One region of the Chryseobacterium sp. R2ACT005 genome, then DNA from elsewhere that is predicted to be linked to it. Evidence: riboswitches for the same ligand, from Rfam matches in the RefSeq annotation. Region 1 holds a riboswitch; each other region holds the start of a gene.

Region 1 (5,433 bases):
AGGATCTTGAATCTGTTCCACTGATACGTTGTTGCCAATGCAACCAATGTAGTGTAACGTGTAGGATAAGAAAAGTTATCCAGATTGGCATCCAGATTATTGTACTGAAAATCCCCGCTCAGACTGACATCCCAATTGGATGTGATAGAATAGATATTGGATGAGGAAAGATAGAGCTCTCGTTGGATATAGGTGTTATCGGTATGAATAATAGACTGCGAGCGAACAGTATCCATAAAATGAGTGTAATCGTAGGCAAACTTTGCTTTCAGCTGAGTTTCAAATCTGGGAAACAGTTTTTTCCGAAGATTGGCCTGCACGAAATAATTTTCATCAGAAAGTCTTGCTCCCCTTCCTCCAAAACGGCCATTCACAATAGGAGCCGGCGTTCCACGGTCTGAAATATAACCATAGCCTCTTACATTCCAGCTTCCGTTATTTAAAGTTCCGTTTAACGAAGTTTCAAAACGTTTCGCTTTGATATCTGAGTCCTGTCTCTTTGCAATCGTATCATAAGCCTGCTGTCCATCAGGATATTTCTTGGCATACCGAAATCTGTAAATCCCATCACTCTGCAGAAATTCTCCACTGAAGCTGGCAGAAGTTCTGTCTGAAATTTTCTGTTCCAATCGGAATGACGGATTAAAAAGGTCTATGGAGGCACTTTTTGCTCTTATCACAAGATTGGTTTTCTTTATTCCTTTAAATACGGGTGTTTTAGGCTGTAAATAGATAGATCCCGAAGAACCGAAATCTTTTGCCGGCTGAAAAATCTCGCTTTTCTGCCCGTTATACAATGATATTTCTTCCAGATCATCCAAAGAATATCTTCCCAGATCTACCAGTCCGTTCTGTGCATTTCCCAGTTGAATTCCATCATAGAAAACGCCTACATGCTGACTTCCAAGGCTTCGGACATTAATGGTTTTCAATCCGCCAATCCCTCCATAGTCTTTGATCTGAACACCGGAAAAATACCGAAGAGCATCTGCTACAGAATGACTGTTCAGTCTTTCCAGCTGCTCGCCCTGCAGAGTTTGTGCCGGAAGAATTTCTTTGAAGTTTTTCTTGTAAAGGTTGATCCCTTTGATTGATTCTTCCTGAACACTGTCTTTTTTCTTGGTTTGAGAAGACAAAAGGTGAGATGTTAACACCAGTATTGTGAAAACAGCTTTATGAATTGCAGAAGTAATTAGTTTTGCCGCCATTAGCTCATTTAGGATAATGAAGACGCTAATGGATATAAGAATACAACGACAAAGCACAGCTGTCACTGCACAGAATCATTGATGTCCTAAGCTTTATTCCACGAAAGCGTCAAACGATTATTTTCTGGCAGGTCTTCTGACTTACTCCATTTTTGAAATCCTTCCCATTAAAAAACAGTGGATATATTCTTCAAAAATCTTGGTGCGGAGCTTACAGCAGCGGGTCTGTTCCGGATTTTCACCGGATTCCCTTTTAAGAGCTTTTTATGGCTCACCAAATTTCGGCAAAGATAAAAAATTATTCCTAACCCCCAATTAAAATCATGATTCATAAACAATTAAAGCTCCCGAAGGAGCTTTAACATGATTAAAAAGGGGTTTTATTTAAATTCCGATATTCAGGAAAATACTAAATCTGGATTTTGCTTCAATATCACCACCAGCCAAATGGGTATACATAGGAAGCATGAGTTCACTTCCCAGGCTCAGTTTTTTATAAGAGGCTTCAAACCCAATCTTCCCATACAATGCACTTCCGGCAGTATTCGGTAGCGCTTCATCAAATTGTTTATTCTGAGCATACACTTCTCCCTGCACTCCGGTTTTTACAGAAAAGATAGATTTTTCATTTCCTGCAACCTGATAAAATCCTGTTGCAGCGTAGTTCCACTGGTTTCCAAAACGGTAATTTTTCTTATTCTCTGTTTTAATCGTATAGTCTGTATTGACCAATACAGCTATTTTATTCTTCTGAAATTTATAATTCAAAGCCGCCTGATAATCCCAGCTTCCGGTTCCCAACTGAAAACTCGGATTGACTCCGGATGCTCCTTTTTCATCAAACTTTCCCAAAGGAATTTTCACGCCCAAACCTCCGCTCACGTGATGGAAATTATCTTTAGAGCTCATTAGCTGATAGATTCCCATCAGGTTCAGATCTCCGATTCCGTTGATTTTGATATCTCCCTGCATAGTCCTTTTTTCATGAAAATGAAATGGCAGACTTGCATATACACTTAGTTTTTTAGTCAATGGAATTTTTCCCCATAGCTGTAAGGTATTAAAATACTGATCCTGTGTAAGATCTTTTACAAATAAATTTTCTTTTGCTTTGTAATGCTGTGCAAAGTATTTGATTCCGATAAACTGTGGATTCAATAAAGATTCAAAGCCTGAAGATCCGTTACCGGCAGCACAGCCACATGCATCACAGTCATCATCAAAATCAAATCTACTGAAGCTGTCCGGAGCAATATAAATACTGTCTTTAATAGTCTTCGCTTGATACTGGCCAAACAAAATCAAACTTAATATTACGATAATCTTCTTCATGTTTTCTATAATTTATTCTGCAAATTTTGGGTTGGATATAAAACTTTTGTCTGATAATGTTTTCAGGAAAGCAATAATCGACTGTTTTTCCTGACTATTCATGGCTATTCCTGTATGACCATTCTGTTTCAGCTGTGGATCCAGATTGGCATTATCTTCTACCTGATCTGAATAGAAATTGAGTACAGCATCTAATGTGTAAAACCTTCCGTCATGCATATAAGGTGCTGTATATTCTACGTTTCTCAAACTTGGAACACGGAATTTCATCCAGTCTACCTGATTAAGAGTAACTCTGTAACGTCCTGCATCTTTGAATTCCGTGTTATAATACATTCCTGTATTTCTAAAACTCTCATCGGTAAATAATTCTCCGCTATGGCAAGAGGCGCATTTCTGTCCGAACAAAGCCATTCCCTGAGATTCTGTAGAAGTAAACTGCTCTTTTCCCTGCCTGAACCTGTCATATTTTGAATCTGCAGAAATTAAAGAAGCCATAAACTGTGACAGTGCTTTTAGAATTCTTTCTCCGGTAATGGTTTCATCTCCGTACGCTTCCCTGAAAAGTTTTTTATATTTCTGATCATCTTTTATTTTTGAAATGGCTTCCGGTATAGAACTGTCCATCTCATTGACATCTGTAATAGGGCTTATCGGTTGTTCATTGAGGTTATGAATCACTCCGTCCCACATATATCTTTTTAAAAAAGCCATGTTCTGAATGGGCGGCGCATTTCTGATTCCTATTCTGTCATCTACGCCATGACTTACAGTATGTCCGTGATGGGTGAATGCGTTTTCCTGAATATGACAGAAGCCGCATGAAATGGTATTGTTTCGGGAAAGTCTTCCTTCATAGAATAATTTTCGACCCAACTCTACTCCGTTTTTGGTTACCGGAGTGATTGATTTATCGAAAGTCATTTCCGGAAAATAAGAAGGAAACTGCAGATTGTATGCTTCATCTTTTTCCAGTGGCTGAATCACCTCATCAGAACAGGAAATACAGCTCATAATCAATACAAGCAGAACCAACATCCTTTTAATAAGAAAATTAATCATTGTGAACGTGGTCTACTTTAAACATTTTGGTAAGGTTATTGGTAACGTCTACCAAATGCTGGTTTGAGCCCATCAACATATCATTAGTTGTAGTAAGGGTAAGCGCTTTATCTCCACTCAAAAACTGATTCAGATCCGCAAGAATATGGACAGAAGGACGAATTTGTCCCGTCACTCTTGCTGTTGTCGGAAGATTCAATGTGATTTCACGGTATAGGTCAGCCTGTTCATTAGCGGTAACATTTCCCATATTTCCTGTATGATTCATAAATTCCTTTGAAGGGGCATCATTTCCATATTTCCCTTCCAGTTTCACAAAAATATACCCGGCAGCCCATGACCACGTCAGCCCTTTCTGCTTGGCTTTTGTCCAGAATTCCGCTTGCCCGTCTTGTCCCAGTAAGTAGGCTTTCTGGCTGATTCCCAATCCGAATTTTATTTTCTTATAATTGTTTTTCGGAATACCATCCAGATTCAGGTATATAATTCCGGCTACCGCATCCACCTGATCTACTATGAAAGCGCCTTTATCAGGATTGTTTTCATTGTATTTAAATTCATTTCCATTTTCGTCTATCAGTGATATGTTACTGATGACATATTTTAAAGCCGAAAAATTGTGTTTTTGTCCCTGAGAAGAAGTCTGAACCGTCTGATTTAAAACAACATCTCCTACATTATTAAATCCGTTTTCAAATTTGATCTGAAGTTTTCCGGGTGTGGTATCCTGTGGATTTTCGTCATCCCTGCTGCTTTCGCAGGCTGCAAAAGAGAATAAAGTAAAGGCAATAAAGAATAGTGATAAAAATTTATAGATTTTCATTGTTGATTTTTTAAGTTGAATACTAATTATGTAATGTGAAAACATTCTTTTTTACCACAAAAGGCACAAAAGTCCTACACTTAAGTTTTTAAGTGATAGATTTTATGCACAATAAGAACACTTACACTTTTTTAAATCTTTGATTTTTAATTGATGTAAGCTTTGTGACTTTTGTGGTTGAATAGTGATGGTTTAACTTAAAAAACCGGTGGTTTGAAAATGTGAGTCAGAAACAGAAAAGAATATGCTGTTTCATAGATAAAGTTGAAATTGGAAAGTATAATTTTTCCAGTAATGATAACCTCTGTTATCTCAGGCAATATATATATATCAAGAATTTTCTGTCCTGAGTTTTTTATTTTATTGAAAGGAGTAGACTCTGTCTCGTTATTGGCTTTTGCCAGCTCTTTGCTCAAGTAACACTTTCCATTGCAGTGAATTTCTGGCCTGGATTTATTCACACAGAGAACTTTAATGATATAATCATAATTTACAGCATACTCTACCACTGGCACCAAAGGTCTTAGCACCATATATAAAGTAAAAAGTATGCTGTAAAATAATTTCATCAGACTATTTCTTACTTAAAGCTTCGTCATATCTTCTGCTGATCTCTTTCCAGTTCGTCACGTTCCAGATAGCGGTAAGATAATCTGCTCTTTTGTTCTGATATTTTAAATAATAAGCATGTTCCCAGACATCAATTCCGAAAATAGGAGTTCCTTTTTCTTCTACCACATCCATCAAAGGGTTGTCCTGGTTAGGAGTAGAGGAAACAAACAATTTTCCATCTTTTCCTACAGAAAGCCAGGCCCATCCTGAACCGAAACGATCCGCTCCGGCTTTAGCCATTTTTTCTTTAAAAGCATCTATACTTCCGAAAGTTTCAGTGATGGCTTTTGCTAATTTTGCAGAAGGCTGTGTATTTTTTTGAGGGGTCAGAACAGTCCAGAACAGTTCGTGGTTATAATGTCCTCCCGCATTATTTCTTACTGCAGCAGGCAGTTT
Region 2 (5,433 bases), 1.6 Mb from region 1:
AAGCTACTTCTTCAAACTGTGCTTTCTCTGCCAGATCCAGAATATCATATCCTCTGTAATGGAGATCGTTTCCACTTTTTCCGACACTGCAAAGAGCCGTATTACCTGCTGCTACCCCTGAAAGCGCAACGCTTTTTTTAGGCTTAAATGTGGGTTCACTGTTAGTTGGCATTATCAATTATTTTGTTTAAAAAGGTTGTCTAATTTTTGTTCGTAGCCGTAGTATCCGATGCTTTGATAGAGTTCTTCCCTGGTTTGCATAGTATCCAATACATTGACCTGTGTTCCGTCTTTACGAAGGTGTTCATATACATTTTGAGCTGCTTTATTGGCAGCACGGAAAGCAGAAAGCGGATAAAGGATCAGTCCCACGCCTGCATTTTTTAATTCTTCCACCGTGTACATTCTGATCATCCCGAATTCGGTAATATTAGCCAGCACTGGAACTCCTGCAGCTTCAACAAACTTGTGATAAAAGCTTAAGTCAGGAACGGCTTCTGCAAAAATAAAATCTGCTCCAGCTTCTTTATAAGCTGCTGCTCTTTCCAATGTTTTTTCCAATCCTTCATTAGCAAATGCATCGGTACGGGCACCAATTACAAAATTTTCATCGGTACGGGCATCTACCGCTGCTTTCAGTCTGTCTACCATTTCTTCTTTGGTTACCACTTCTTTTCCCGGGCGGTGTCCACAGCGTTTTGCCCCTACCTGGTCTTCAATATGGAGGGCCGCAGCTCCAGCTTTAATCAATGACTTTACAGTTCTTGCCACATTGAATGCTGAAGGTCCGAATCCGGTATCAACATCTACCATGAGCGGTACATCGCAAACATTCGTAATACGCTGAACATCAATCAATACATCTTCCAGCGTGGTAATTCCTAGATCCGGAATCCCCAGAGAACCCGCGGCAACACCGCCTCCTGAAAGATAAATTGCATTAAAACCTGCCTGCTGTGCTAACAATGCATGATTGGCATTGATGGTGCCAACAATCTGAAGGGGACTTTCTTCTCGCATGGCCTCCCGAAATTTCATACCGGGAGACTTCAAACTTTCACTTGTAGTCATTATAATATTTATTGTTTAGTTGAAATTTGTTTTACAGAAAACCATGAACAGGCATCACAATAGCTACCGGCATTGCATGATGTGCTAAAAAGGAAATCAAAAAGAAACTGATTTGTTTTAATCGATTTTTGCAATCCGGAATTCGGGGCCATTATCTCCGTGCCAACCTGTTTATTTCCAAGTCTGCTGCTGTATGAATAATCGAAATCGAATGGGTACATTTTTTTAACTTTTTATATTGATTAAATCCTCATAAAAAGTTCCTGATAAACTTCACAATGCCTGTGAGAAAGAAAAATATGGAAAAGGAAAATACGATGAATACACGATAATGAAAGAGCACACCGCTCCACTACTTATCTGCATCACAAAAATAACACGAGCTGACAAAATATATTGATCCCACTGTTATCCATATCGTATCATACCTGACTATAAGCTTCAGACCGCGAAAGCATCGTCAATTCGAAATAGGCAGGTCTCCTGACTTGTAACAGTTTTTATCGTCCTTCCCATATAACAAGGTATACAGTGGACCTTTTTTGATAAAAACCTTGATGTTACTTACAGTTGCGCGACAGTTCGTGATTTGCACACGATTCCCTTTTAAGACACAGCTAAGTGTAACCAGTTTCGGTTGATAAAGAAGATGTTAAGAACTCCTTGGTGGTAAATATAGGTATTTTATAAAAACGTGAAAGATATTTTATGCAAACAATAATTATTTAACCATAACCCGCTGATTTTGTTATTATTAAAAACACACATTCCATCCAATAGACATTATAATTTAGATGATTATGCTCATTTTTTGTTACTAAATCCCTAAGATATCTCGTTAAAAAATCAAACAAGTTCAAAGAAAACGTTTACTTGTTATTGCTTTTTATTTTGAAATTAAAACGCTTTTTTGAACTGATTTTTTAACAATAATGAATAAATTTCTTTTGGCATCAAATGATCTTTTTTATATCAATTTTAGTCAGAAATCTGATCTTTATTCTTCAATCCATTTTCTGAAAGCAGAGGTATTACTCTGGCTTGTGATAAGGTGGATTTTATGTCCTTTTATCTGGATAGACAGTGTATTTCTGTTGTAACGCTCTATCCTTTCAATATGTATTTTCTGAACGATTTCACTTCGGTTAATTCTGAAAAAATCCGAAGGACTAAGCTGATTTTCAATTTCTTTTAGCGTAGATTCATTCAACAAATGTTTCTTTCCTGTAGTATCGAAAGCAAAGACAATTCCCTCTTCTGCTTCAAAGAAAGTGATCTCTTCAGTATTTACAAAATAAGTTCCCTGATGTGAAGAGACCGTAAATCTTTTTTTATATTTTTTCTCTGGATGACTGTTATTGAGCATTTGCTGAAGTTTTATCAGGACATCATTCTGTTCTGATCCAGAAGTTCTTAATAAAAGAAATTTACCCCATGCTTTTTGGAAACGGTCCTGTGAAAATGGTTTTAAAAGATATTCTATACCATTACTTTCAAAGGCATTCATCCAATACTGATCGTAAGCGGTTGTGAAAATTATCGGGCTTGAAATATTGACCTGACTGTAGATTTCAAAGGAATTTCCATCCAATAACTCTATATCAGAAAAGATCAGGTCTACTGTTGAGTTTTTTAAAAAAGTAACGGCTTCTTCTACGGTATCAATCTCTGCAACGATCTCAACCGGTTCTTCCAATTCGCTGATAAAACGTTTTAATTTGTTTCTGGCAGGAATTTCGTCTTCGATAATTATAACTTTTATCATATTTTTATACTGGAATTATAGGAAGTGTTACTGAAAATCCGGTTTCTGTTTTTAATATTTCTACCTGTCGGTCGGTTAATAACGTATATTGTTCTTTAAGATTGTTCAACGCTCTTCCAGACGTTTTTTTACTGTTACGCTTCGGTATAACATTATTTGAAACGGTTATTGTCTGGTCCAGATTTATAGTGACTACAACTGGATTTGTAAGCGTTCCAAGATTATGCTGAACTGCATTTTCCAACAGCAGCTGTAATGATAACGGGATAATATTTCCTGGGGATCTTATATGATTTATTTCTAATGAATAGGCATTTCCGTATTTGTACTGGATCAGATTAAAATATTTCTCTGCAAAAGCAAGCTCTTCTTCCACTGCTACTAATTTTTTATCGGAAACATCTAAAACATAGCGGTAGATCTCTGCAAATTCGTTAAGAAAGTCGGAAGCTTTTCGTTTATCTTCTTCTATTAGCTGATCCAGAATATTGAGATTATTGAACAAGAAATGAGGATTAAGCTGCGCTTTCAGCTGATTAATTTTACTTTCAGACAATGCATGATCATAAAGAGCAAGCTGTTTCTGATAGTCTGTATTCTTTTTGTAGTAACGGTATGCCAGAAAAAAACTTCCATAAATAAAGCCTCCGATCAAATCTGAAAAAGTGGAAAGAATAACAACTTCCTGATTAAAATTTTTCTCAATCTTTCCAAAAGCAAAGGCAATCAAAAAGCCTATTATCTTCATCACCACAAGATAGGTCAACAGTGATGAACTGAATATTTTAAGGATTTCTGTGATGCTGAATGTTGATGACTTCTGCCAGTTTTTAATGAAAAAATCGATCACAAAAAACAAGATACAGGCACTAATAAGAGTAACAACTGCAGCTTCTGGAGTAAAAATATACCAGTCTAATGTTCTTCTTATCCCAATACGGGTATGAATAGATTGTACATAGGCAAACAAAAGGATAAACAGAAGAAAATACCTGTTTTGATTAATCCGTTTTACAATGGTTTTCATCGGCTTTCTGAATGGTCTTTTTTGCAAAAATAGCCCTATATTTTTACAGGGCTGTTTCTTTGTATATTTATTTTTTCTTTTCAGGAAATGATGCGGTAACGTTTCCTTCATTATCTAAGAAATCCAGTTTTGCTTCGTTATTTTTATCTACACAGAATCTGGCTCGTGGCTGGCCTTTACTGTCGAATAAAAACAATCCGTTATGTTCATCTTTGGTTTTCCCAAGCATCATTCTTGGTGCTCCTCCAACCAATCCCTGCTGTTCAAATTCTTTATATTTTTTCTGAGCAGCCTCCGGATCTTTTATCTGATTCAGCTCTGCCATTATTTCTCCGGTTTTTATTTGTGATTCTTTTGATGGGCGGTCATTGAAATAAAGCCCGCTTGCCACTACTCTTTTATCTCCTTTCTTATAATCCTGAGTCAAAAGCTGCATTACCTGATCACCGTCATACTGATCATAAGTAAGGGATAATCCCGAGCTGTGCCCGTTTTTATTTTTCTGCCCATCATAGATAAAACCTCCACATTCTATCCCGTCTTCATTGAAGAAAAGCATTCCTGAGCGTTTTTTTCTTGTTTTATTGGTAGGATTACCGTTTATTTTATCTTCTCCGTTGGGAAATTTTTCTACATTGGTAATGATCATCTTTACAGTACCGTCTTTTTCAACAATATTGATTCTTTCAACATCAATCTCTGTGAATTTCTCATGTCCGTCTGTTTTGAAAGCTGAAGCTGTTAAAAATACAATTCCAATGACTGCTGTAAAAGCAAATGTTCTTAAAAAAATTAATTCTCTGTTCATAGTTTATGATGTTAATTATTTCTGTTTTGATAAGTCAAAGTTATTCTATCTGCTTCTGCGGTTCAATCAGAAAACAATGAACTCAGGAAATAAAGAAATGAATGGATGATTTTTACGGATGAATGAAAGAGATCATTTTTACACGGTGGCACTTCATTCAATACATTGAAAAAATCCGCCAAAAAGTGACGGATTTTATAGTATTTGAAAGCTGTTGAAATTAATTGACAGCCGGATCAATAAGTTCTGTGGTAAGTCCTAAAGATTTTAGCAGATTTTTATTATCAAAAAACAAGGTTGCATACCGTTTTCCTTTCTTAAAAATCAGTTTTGAACCTCCCGGAAATTCACTGTCAGCACCAAGTTTCTGCGTTTTAGCATTGTATTTACTGAACTTAGTTTTGCTGTCCTGCAATGTACTTTTATTCATGACAAGGCCAAATGGAAGTCCTTCTACCACTACGGATTTATTGTCTGAAATGGTAAAAAACATCTCATCAACAATATTGTTTTTACCCAGGCTGCAATAGAGTTCCAATCCTGTCTTCATAGGCCATTTCGCGTATTTCTCTTCATTGGCATCTTCATAAAAAACAGTTTTTATGTTCAGTGCTTTTGATATTTTATCGGGAGTCTGTGGAAAAATAAATTCTGTATTTTTATCTAATAAAGAGTTCAGAGCAGCTGTTTTCTGAGAAAATGCAGTGATACTTACCAGTTGAAAAAAGAGGGTTAAGATGAAAGTTAATGTTTTCGCCTTCA
Region 3 (5,433 bases), 1.7 Mb from region 1:
TAGATCCTAAATTAAAGGTTTCCGTATTCAAAACTTATGGAACAGCAATGATTAAGTATAAAGAACTTGATCTTGAATTTGTGGGAGCAAGAAAGGAAAGCTATACCGAAAACAGCCGAAAACCGGAAGTAGAAGGTGGGAGCCTTGAAGATGACCAGAAAAGAAGGGATTTCACCATCAATGCGATGGCTATTTCTTTAAATAAAGATAATTTCGGAGAACTGATTGATCCGTTCAATGGAGTTGAAGATCTTGAGAATGGAATTTTAAGAACTCCTTTGGAACCGGCTCAAACCTATTCTGATGATCCGTTGAGAATGATGAGAGCGGTACGTTTTGCTTCAACTTTAAATTTTAAAATTGAGGAAAACTCTCTGCAGGCTATCCAGCAGGAAGCGGAAAGAATCAAGATTGTTTCTATGGAAAGAATCATGGTAGAATTCAACAAGATTATGCTTTCTGAAAAACCGTCTGTCGGATTGAGGCTCATGGAGCAAACCGGTCTTATGAAGCTGATTATTCCAGAGCTGATCGAACTGAAAGGAGTGGAAGAAGTGGAAGGACAAACCCACAAGGATAACTTTTACCATACTTTAGAAGTTGTAGATAACATTTCTGTGAATACGGATAATCTTTGGCTTCGTTGGTCTGCCTTACTCCATGATATTGGTAAAGCTCCTACAAAAAAGTTTGTAGAAGGAACAGGATGGACTTTTCACGGACATGAATTTTTAGGTTCAAAAATGGTAAAAAACCTTTTCCAGAGATTGAAATTACCTTTGGGAAGTGATATGAAATATGTTCAGAAAATGGTAAAGCTTTCATCGCGACCTATTGCCCTGATCACTGATGATGCTTCAGATGCTGCATTGAGAAGACTTTTATTTGATGCCGGTGAAAACCTTGAAGATCTTTTTACCCTTTGTAAAGCTGACATTACAACTAAAAACTCCAAGAAACAGGAAAAGTTCAAAAGAAACTTTGAATATGTAGCGGTGAAGATCAAAGAAGTGGAAGAAAAAGATCAGGTAAGAAACTTCCAGCCGCCTATTACTGGTGAAGAGATTATGCAAATGTTTAATCTTAAGCCAGGCCGTGAAATTGGTATTTTGAAAGAGAAAGTGAAAGAAGCCATTCTGGAAGGTGAAATTCCAAATGAAAAAGAGGAAGCCACAAAATTTGTGATTGCTGAGGCGGAAAAACTGGGATTAACAATCTAATTCAATCTATAGCTAATATAAAAGCCCGGCGGGATGTTCCATCCCGCCGGTTTTTTTATTTTCACAAGGAAAACAAAGCCGGCCGGTTTCTTTTGAAACCGGCCGGAAAAAAACACAAATGATGAAAAATAAAAAATTATTTTTTTATATACTGTGAAGTATTATGGATTCAGGTAAGTACCGTTAGCACCAAGACCTCCAGTTTTAATGGATCCCATCTTGCTCCCTGTAGCTGCTGAATATATTACCATTTCACTTTCTTCTGTAAACTTCTTAACGTCTGATGCAAAGATTCTTCCATCAATAACATTAAATCCATAAAGCGTATAATAAGGTCCACCATCCGCTGCTGTTAATAACGGACTTGCAGGAACTGTTGGTGTAGCTAAGCTTGTTGTATATACTTTATTGACAGAGCTGAAATAGAACTTATCGTTATCAATCTGAAGATTTGTAGCATTTGGAATTCCTGTCAAAGTAATTACCGGTGTTATAATTCCTGCGCTCGTAATCTTGTAGATATAAGAATCTGTAGCTGTTGAAGAAATTGTGTAAACATTGGATTTGTAAGATACAGTGTTTCCAATCTGACCATTCGGAATGGAAATTTCAGTTTTGCTATCGTTGGAAGTATTGATATACGTAATCTTATTTCCAAATCCTGATGAAGCATTCTGTACGAAAACATTTCCTCCTGCTTCTACTGTTTTATCAGAAACATCAGCCATGTTGATTTTACTTACAAATGAATAATCAGAAGCTTTATATTTCGTTACACTTTGAGTATGAGCAATGAAATTGGTGTTGGCAACATAAATAAATCCATTCGCAAAAGTAATTCCTCTTGGATTATCAAGCTGATCTGAAATGACTGCTAATTTCTTAAATGTATAACGGTCTACTACAACAATTTTGTTCGAGTTGTTTATCACAAGATAAGCCTTATTTCCGTCAAGACCAATGGTCTGAAGAACGTCACCTAAGATTTCTTTACTGTTGTTATAACCATATACATCGTCCTGCTTCAGGCTTAAATCTCTTGTAAGAAATGTTACTTTAGCCCCCTGGCTGTTGAAGTTACCTTCATTAGAGATAAAATATCCGTTCTGGTAAGTGATCGGAGACATTTCAAACTCAGCAGAGTCACTTGTACATGAAGACATGTTAAACAATAAAACCACTGCAAATAATACAGTTAAAAGTTTAGTTATTTTCATAATTTATTCAATTTAATTTTTTAAAAATTTATTGTCGCATACACACTATAATTTCTTTTCGGTAAAGGATAAAAAGAAACCGTTTTATAATAAGTATTCGTTAGATTATTCACTTTAAATCCTAAAGTATACTTTTTTGCCAGTGTTGCTGAAACTCCCATATTTAAAAGAAAATAAGGATCTATTGCTTCTGATCTTTTTTCATCACTTGTAGTGTAAGTAACGCCATTCACCAGTCCCTGTGCAAAAAACTTAAAGAAACCGTATTCATAATCTACATTGGCCATTCCTCTGTGCATGGGAACATAAGGTCTTTGCATTTTCGTTTCCTTATCAATAGATTTTGCATAATAGTACCCGGCATTAGCCCGGATTTTATGATTTCCCAATTGTTTGCTGAAAGACAATTGAGATTCCAATCCGTAAGATTCAGATTTATTGACATTAAATGCCTGCCAATACCCCAAAGCAGTAGGCAGCCATACAATAAGATCTGTAATGTTCATATAATAAGGAGACAAAGTAAGTCTGAAATCTCCTACTCTGAACTCATTCACCATATCAAACTGGGTAGACGTTTCCGGTCTCAGATCTTTATTTCCTCCCGGCTCATAATAAATATCATTAAATGACGGATATCTGAAGTTTTTTGACACGTTAACGCTTACATCATACCATTTTGCGGCACTCCATTTTCCGGAGAATGAATACATAAACGGAGACTTCACATCTTCCACAAAATCTTTCTTAAATCCACCCTCAAAACGCAGGTCTTTAGTAGCAAAATACCTCAGCAACCCGGAAACAGAGCCAATATTTCTACTGACACTGGATATTCCGCTCTGATATCCTTCACCTTTATTGATCTGAAATTCTCCGATAAGATTAAAATTCCACTTAGAATTCAGAAAATAATTGAAATCATTTTTAAAGATATAGTTTTTCCCTGTTCCCCCACTTGATTTAGGCTGGTTTAACGAACCGAAATACTGAAAGTTTTCTTCTGTATAGGCCGCTTTAAAAGAGTTGCCGAACTTAGTTTTATTCCAGTCCCAGGAAAGAAGGCTTCTTATACTTTGAGTTTTATATTTTGTTTTTGTTCCCGTTTCTTCATACACAGGATAATGCTGTGAAGAATCGAAAAACTGGCTTTGCCACGAAATTTTATGATCGTTGGTTATTTTATAGGATGCACCTGCATTGAATGTGGTATTATAGTAATTTCCATTTCTGTTGATGTAATTCAGATCGCTTACCTCATAATTGTTTTCACTTACAGAATAATTTCCGGAAGCTTTAAAACTGAACTTATCATTGCTGTAAGAACCTTTTACAAAATTATTATAGGTATTAAAGGAAGCCACCTCAGAAAATAAAGAACCATGGAAACCTTTATTAAAATCAAGGGTATTATTCAGGTGAATACTTCCCCCAATGGCACCACTTCCATAGACTACACTTCCACCGCCGGCTTTTATACCGATCTGATCATAGCCAAACAAAGCAATATTATTGATATCTCCCTGTCCTAAAAAACTGGAGTTGATATTAATCCCATTCCATACAAATGCAGTCTGCTGAGCGGTAGTACCCCGGAAAGATGGTGAAGAAACAGCCCCACGGCCATTTTCTTTGATAAAAACCTGTGACTGAAATCTCAGGAGCTCTGAAAGATTACTGGAGTTTTTCTCGGCCTCTTCTGCCGAAATTATTTTTACGGGATGAAAAAGTTTCACCCTATTCATCTGGTTGTCGAAGACATAAATAGTGTCTATGGTTTTCTCTTGTCCAAAAAGAAAACAGCCATAAGATGAAAAAAGCAGTACTAAAGATCTTTTTATATCCATACTTTTTTACTTTTCCTCCGAAAGCAATATGTTTTTTGATTATAATGTTGGCAGGTCTCCTGACTTTCGCATTCTGCTCCTTCCCGTTTTAGACAGTGGCTGTTTGCAGAAACTTTTATTGCGATTTACAGTTGCGGGGACAGTATGGGAGTTACACCCAATTCCCTTTTCATTCCAAAATACTGGAAACCAAAATTTTTGCAAAGATAGTTTTTTATATGTATTTGCCAAAAAACCGGCTTTTACATCAAAAATTTCAGACTTTTGCAAATAAAAAACAGCCGCTTTCAAAATTGAAAACGGCCATCATCCCACTACTTTACTATTTATATATGTTATTTTTTAATGAATTTATAAGCTTGTTTTTCTCCTTTCACAGAGTATTGCAGAATATAATCTCCTTTTGATAAAGATGAAACATCAATTTGTCCTTCCACAGTATTGAATGATTTCACCCTTTGCCCAACCATATTATAGATTTCTGCTTTTTCTATTTTTCCTGTTCCTTTAAAATAAAGCACATCAGTTACAGGATTAGGATAAATGCCAACACTGTTTTTCTCTTTCACGGTATCATTTACTGATAAGAATTCAGAAGTATCCAGATAAAAAGCAACTATTTGACCTGAAGCATTCGTCCCTGATCCGGCAATTTTCTTTCCGTCTTGTGAAATCGCCAGAGGAAGTCCCATCGTTACTCCATTCGTTGCAATTCCTAAGGATACTGCATAATCATTCAGATTAACTCTTCCGGCAGATGCAGTCCAGATAAAACCTTCTCCCGACATTGGAGGTGCTCCAAATGCTCTGTAATAACCAATAACCCGTGTTCCATCAGCTGAAATTCCTGTAGCTCCTCCTTTGAAATTGAACGAAGCATTAGGATGTGTTATATAGGTCAGCCCACTTGTAGCATTCCAAACATAAGGATTAGGATTTGCAGATCCTATAATGGTATTTCCGTCAGCCGAAATTCCGCCTGCTTCTCCTACATTATTCCCGTTATTATCTGTAATAAAACTTTCTACTCCATCCTGCCATTTTGCACCGCTTCTTGTTCCGGTTGGCTCATCCTGCCACCCTACAATCACGGTTCCTGCCGCATTGATTGCATTTGCCCTGGAACTGCGTCCTGAAACTATACTTCCC
Region 4 (5,433 bases), 1.6 Mb from region 1:
GCAGGATCTGCTGTGGCCGCTTCTGAGGATGCAGATGTAGTGATTTCAATGCTGCCTTCCGGAAAACACGTAGCTGATCTTTATTCAGAAGATTTTATAAACAGCCTGAAACCAAACACATTATTAATTGACAGCAGTACCATTGATGCAGTTACAGCCCGTACAGTGGCTGAACTTGCTGTTTCAAAAGGCTGCAGAATGATAGATGCACCCGTTTCCGGAGGAACAGCCGGAGCTCAGGCAGGTACACTCACCTTTATTGTGGGCGGTAAACAGGAAGACTACGAAAAAGCCAGGCCGATACTGAAGTGTATGGGACAGAATATATTTCATGCCGGAGAATCCGGGGCGGGACAGGTTGCTAAGATCTGTAATAATATGCTGTTGGCCATTCACATGATCGGAACTTCAGAAGCCATCAATCTTGGGGTAAAACATGGTCTTAATCCTCAGGTTTTAAGTGAGATTATGCAGAAGAGTTCCGGGAAAAACTGGTCCTTGGATGTTTATAATCCTTATCCGGGAGTAATGGAAAATGCCCCGGCTTCCCGTAATTATTCCGGTGGTTTTGCCGTAGACCTGATGACAAAAGATCTGGGCCTAGCCGCAGAAGCAGGTTTGGAAACCAAAACATCCACACCACTCGGCAATACCGCATTGAATTTGTACAGAATGTGGAGCGAATCCGGAAATGGAAAAACAGACTTTTCAAGTATTATTCAATTTCTAAACAGAGACCTTTAAAAATTGAATAGAAGGTAAAAACTGTCTATGATTACTTTTTAATAATTATCAACTATCAATTAAAAAAATGACTTTCGAAACATTATTATATCAACAAAACGGACCTGTCGGAACGCTGACGATAAACCGTCCGCAGGCATTAAATGCATTGAATGAGCAGGTTTTACAGGAACTGAAATCATTTGCCAGCAAGATAAGATCAGATAAAAATATCAGAGTATTAATTATTACCGGTTCCGGGGAAAAAGCTTTTGTTGCAGGGGCTGACATTAAAGCCATGCAGCAAATGACTCCCGCAGAAGCAGAGACTTTTTCTATTGCTGCACAAACTGCTTTTAATGCTATTGAAGAACTTCCGTTTGCCGTGATAGCTGCTGTGAACGGTTTTGCATTGGGAGGAGGGTGTGAACTGGCATTATCCTGTGATATTATCCTGGCTAGCGGGAAAACAAAATTTGGACTCCCTGAAGTGACATTAGGATTATTGCCTTGTTTTGGCGGAACCCAGCGTCTACCAAGAGCTATCGGATTATACAAAGCAAGAGAAATGGTTTTCTCCGGAGAATTTTATTCCGCAGAAGCTTGTAAAGATTTTGGTTTTGTTAATCATGTTTTTGCTCCCGAAGAATTACTCAACGAAGCTCAAAAACTGGCAGAAACAATTGCCGCAAGAGGACCTGTAGCTGTGGCAAAAGCGAAACAGTCTTTAAATACAGGATTTGAACTGCACATTACGGATGGGTTAAAACAGGAAGCTGCATTATTCGGAGAGTTGTTTACAACAGAAGACCACCATGAAGGTATCGGGGCATTTATAGAAAAAAGAACCCCGGACTTTAAAGGAAATTAATACATTGGAAGATAGAGAATTGAAAATAGCATGGTTTAAGTTAAGTATCATTTTCCATTTTCAATTCTCAATTTTCCATTTTTATTATATGGTGATTCCATGATTGTTTTTCACCTCAGCCATCACAAACGTACTGTGAGTGCTCCCTATAGAATCTACAGATCCCAGTTTATTAAACACAAAATCCTGGTAATGTTTCATATCCCGTACCTGAACTTTCAGAAGAAAATCAAAATCTCCGGAAATATTGTAGCATTCTGCAACTTCTTCAATTTCTAAAATTTCTTTCACAAAATCATAACCTACAGATCGGTCGTGAATTTTCAGCTTGATCTGACAGAAAACCGTAAACCCACGGTTGAGTTTTTCAGCATCAAGAACAGCGGCATATCTTTTCACAAACCCTTCCTGTTCCAATCTTTTTACTCTTTCAAAAACAGGTGAAGTGGAGAGGTTCACTTCTTTAGCAAGCTCTTTAACGGTCAGTTTTGCATTTTTCTGGAGCAGCCTCAGCAGCTGTACATCCTTATCATCGAGTTGTTCCACAGAATATTATTCTTTTAGATTATAAAAACAGTCAAATGTAAAGAATTATATGCTTTTATTTATGTTTTTAAAAGTTTATTTTGCTTAATTAATTAGATTTGATTGTGTGTTTATTCTGTATTGTTAATTTTACACAAAATTAAAAACTTTTACTGATGACCATTGTTATAGGTAAAAGTACAGTTCTTTAGAGATACTTCATCAAACAGGAAAGGTTTTACGTAACGTAGATTAATAGGGAATCGTGTGAGAATCACGAGCTGTCGCGCAACTGTAAGTAACATACCAAAGGTTTCTATCCTTATATATCCACTGCCAAAAGCGGGAAGGATGACGGAAACTGTTACAAGTCAGGAGACCTGCCTTTACTGAATTGACGATGCTTTCGCGGTCTGAAGCTTTGGGTCATACAGATGATATATCGGATTTATACACTTTCTCTGCAAGGGAATTGTATTGTTTGTTATATCATGATCCTGAAATTTTTATCCGTTAAAACATTACGAAGCATTTTTAAAAGACTTTACCATTAAGTTTAATTAAAAAGTAAAAAAAATGCAAACTCACATTCTGGGCTATCCGCGTATTGGTAGCAAAAGAGAACTCAAAAAAGCCTGCGAGCAATATTGGTCAGGTAAAATCCTTTTGGAAGAACTTCTGAATACGGGCAGAAATATCTGTAACCAAAACTGGAACATTCAGAAAGAAGCCGGTATAGACCTTATTCCCTGTAATGATTTTTCATATTATGATCAGGTATTGGATATGAGTCTTGTGGTAGGGGCAATTCCCACACGTTATCATGAAGTAGTGCTTAAAAAAAACAATTCTGAGCTGGATCTTTATTTTGCCATGGCAAGAGGATATCAGAAAGAAGGACTGGATATCACAGCGATGGAAATGACAAAATGGTTTGATACCAATTATCACTATATCGTTCCCGAGTTTTATAAAAATCAACTGTTTAAACTGAGTTCAGATAAAATTTTCAATGAATTTGCAGGAGCAAAGCAGGCAGGAATCAATGCAAAACCGGTCATTATCGGACTGGTTTCTTATCTGTTGTTAGGAAAAGAGAAAGAAGAAGGATTTGATAAACTGGATCTGGCTGGAAACCTTCTTTCCGTATATACAGAGATTCTAACAAAACTTCAGGAGCAGGGTGCAGAATGGATTCAGTTTGATGAACCTTTTCTGGCATTGGATTTAACGGAGAAAGCAAAAGAAACATATCATTTTATTTATACCGAAATAAGAAAACGTTTCCCGAAACTGAAATTTATTATTGCCACTTATTTTGAAGGATTAAAAGATAATGGATCACTTGCGGTATCACTTCCGGTGAATACTTTACACATTGATTTGGTTAGAAGCCCTGAACAGTTAGATGATATTCTGAATGTCATTCCGGAAAGCTTAGGCCTTTCATTGGGTGTGGTTGACGGAAGAAATATCTGGAAAAATGATTATGAAAAGTCTTTGTCTTTCATTCAAAAAGCAGTTGAGAAATTAGGATCTGAAAGGGTTTTAATTGCTCCTTCCTCTTCATTACTTCATTCACCTTGTGATCTGGATTTTGAAACCACACTTAATCCGGAAATTAAAAACTGGCTGGCTTTTGCCAAACAAAAAGTGGCAGAAGTGGTAACGCTTAAAGAACTGGCATCCGAAACCGAGAATGAACAGATTCTTGCCGCTTTTGAAGATAATAAAAAAGCAATTGCAAGCAGAAGAACATCTTCGCTTATTCATAATGATGACGTGAAGCAAAGAGCAAATACGGTTACTGAAAAAGATGCTCAAAGGATAAATACTTTCAAAATCCGTAAAGAAGAACAACAGAAAGTACTGCAGCTTCCTTTATTTCCAACAACAACCATCGGATCATTCCCACAGACCACTGAGGTAAGAAGCTGGAGAGCAAAATTCAAAAAAGGAGAGCTGACGGCAGAGCAGTATGATACTTTACTGAAAGAAGAGACCCAGAGAACCATCAACTGGCAGGAAGAAATAGGAATAGATGTATTGGTTCACGGGGAATTTGAACGTAACGATATGGTAGAATATTTCGGAGAGCAGCTGGAAGGTTTTGTATTTACGAAAAATGGCTGGGTACAAAGCTACGGAAGCCGTTGTGTAAAGCCTCCTGTGATCTTCGGTGATGTTTCCCGCCCGACACCAATGACGGTATATTGGTCCCAATATGCACAATCCCAGACTGAAAAATGGGTAAAAGGAATGCTCACAGGTCCTGTTACGATCTTACAATGGTCTTTTGTACGTGATGATCAGCCCCGTTCAGAGACATGTAAGCAAATTGCTCTGGCTATCCGTGATGAGGTTGTGGATCTTGAAAAAGCAGGAATCAGAATTATTCAGATTGATGAGCCTGCGATAAGAGAAGGGCTTCCATTAAGAAAGACAGACTGGCAGAACTACCTGAAATGGGCCGTAGAAGCTTTCAGAATTTCAGCAAGCGGAGTGGAAGATGCTACACAGATTCATACCCATATGTGCTATTCGGAATTCAATGATATTATTGAAAACATTGCTGATATGGATGCAGATGTGATTACCATAGAATGTTCCCGTTCTCAGATGGAACTGCTGAATGCTTTTGCAGATTTCAGATATCCGAATGAAATTGGTCCCGGAGTATACGATATCCATTCCCCAAGGGTTCCGTCAAAAGAAGAAATGATTGAACTGTTGAGAAAAGCTCAAAACGTAATTCCTGCCAATCAACTTTGGGTAAATCCGGACTGCGGACTGAAAACAAGACACTGGGAAGAAACAGAAAAAGCTTTGATTGCAATGGTGGCCGCGGCTAAAGAAGCCTCCGTAGAATATGCACTTTAAAAAAACTTTAAAATAATTATATTCAACAATTCAGATCGTGTTATGATTTTCATAGCACGATCTGTTATTTTAAAAAGATAAAAATAGGGTGATCATTTAATATTCTATTCATTTTTATATCGTATTTTTGCTGCCCGATGTATTTTGACAGATAAGTCTTAAAAATACATTGAAAAACTGATAACCAACGAAATATACATTTAAATATGAAAGAATCATTTTCTGAAATGAAATCAGAAACCTACAGCCCGGAATACATAGCCAGAATAAGATGGAGTATTGTCATCCTTTTTGCTGTCATTGCGGTTATTTTACTGGGATTTTTTATTGATGCTGTTTCACATACTTCTACAGATACCGCATCTGACATGATCTTCTTTTTATTCTTTTTGATTACTGGCCTGCTGGCAGGGTGGCTGGCTTATCAAATGATC

Evidence for each region. A riboswitch is a leader RNA that binds a small molecule or an ion and turns the genes downstream of it on or off. The one in region 1 is predicted to bind cobalamin.
Region 2: another riboswitch for cobalamin. It lies ahead of prpB (methylisocitrate lyase); the one in region 1 lies ahead of ACPF63_RS19545 (TonB-dependent receptor plug domain-containing protein).
Region 3: another riboswitch for cobalamin. It lies ahead of ACPF63_RS03130 (TonB-dependent receptor plug domain-containing protein); the one in region 1 lies ahead of ACPF63_RS19545 (TonB-dependent receptor plug domain-containing protein).
Region 4: another riboswitch for cobalamin. It lies ahead of metE (5-methyltetrahydropteroyltriglutamate--homocysteine S-methyltransferase); the one in region 1 lies ahead of ACPF63_RS19545 (TonB-dependent receptor plug domain-containing protein).

Annotation. Positions count from the first base shown of each region.
Region 1 is NZ_CP188192.1:4,241,307-4,246,739, forward strand. Features, by position in the region: gene ACPF63_RS19545 (TonB-dependent receptor plug domain-containing protein) at 1-1,208, opposite strand, end outside; cobalamin riboswitch at 1,318-1,502, opposite strand; gene ACPF63_RS19550 (transporter) at 1,593-2,540, opposite strand; gene ACPF63_RS19555 (cytochrome-c peroxidase) at 2,553-3,578, opposite strand; gene ACPF63_RS19560 (MbnP family protein) at 3,595-4,425, opposite strand; gene ACPF63_RS19565 (hypothetical protein) at 4,623-4,994, opposite strand; gene ACPF63_RS19570 (superoxide dismutase) at 4,999-5,433, opposite strand, start outside.
Region 2 is NZ_CP188192.1:2,605,972-2,611,404, forward strand. Features, by position in the region: gene prpC (bifunctional 2-methylcitrate synthase/citrate synthase) at 1-172, opposite strand, end outside; gene prpB (methylisocitrate lyase) at 175-1,071, opposite strand; cobalamin riboswitch at 1,528-1,718, opposite strand; gene ACPF63_RS11905 (LytR/AlgR family response regulator transcription factor) at 2,069-2,836, opposite strand; gene ACPF63_RS11910 (sensor histidine kinase) at 2,841-3,974, opposite strand; gene ACPF63_RS11915 (hypothetical protein) at 3,931-4,671, opposite strand; gene ACPF63_RS11920 (hypothetical protein) at 4,892-5,433, opposite strand, start outside.
Region 3 is NZ_CP188192.1:665,316-670,748, reverse strand. Features, by position in the region: gene ACPF63_RS03140 (CCA tRNA nucleotidyltransferase) at 1-1,220, shown strand, start outside; gene ACPF63_RS03135 (YncE family protein) at 1,382-2,437, opposite strand; gene ACPF63_RS03130 (TonB-dependent receptor plug domain-containing protein) at 2,458-4,284, opposite strand; cobalamin riboswitch at 4,317-4,493, opposite strand; gene ACPF63_RS03125 (T9SS type A sorting domain-containing protein) at 4,620-5,433, opposite strand, start outside.
Region 4 is NZ_CP188192.1:2,593,443-2,598,875, reverse strand. Features, by position in the region: gene mmsB (3-hydroxyisobutyrate dehydrogenase) at 1-744, shown strand, start outside; gene ACPF63_RS11865 (enoyl-CoA hydratase/isomerase family protein) at 812-1,594, shown strand; gene ACPF63_RS11860 (Lrp/AsnC family transcriptional regulator) at 1,679-2,140, opposite strand; cobalamin riboswitch at 2,336-2,521, shown strand; gene metE (5-methyltetrahydropteroyltriglutamate--homocysteine S-methyltransferase) at 2,696-4,999, shown strand; gene ACPF63_RS11850 (hypothetical protein) at 5,206-5,433, shown strand, end outside.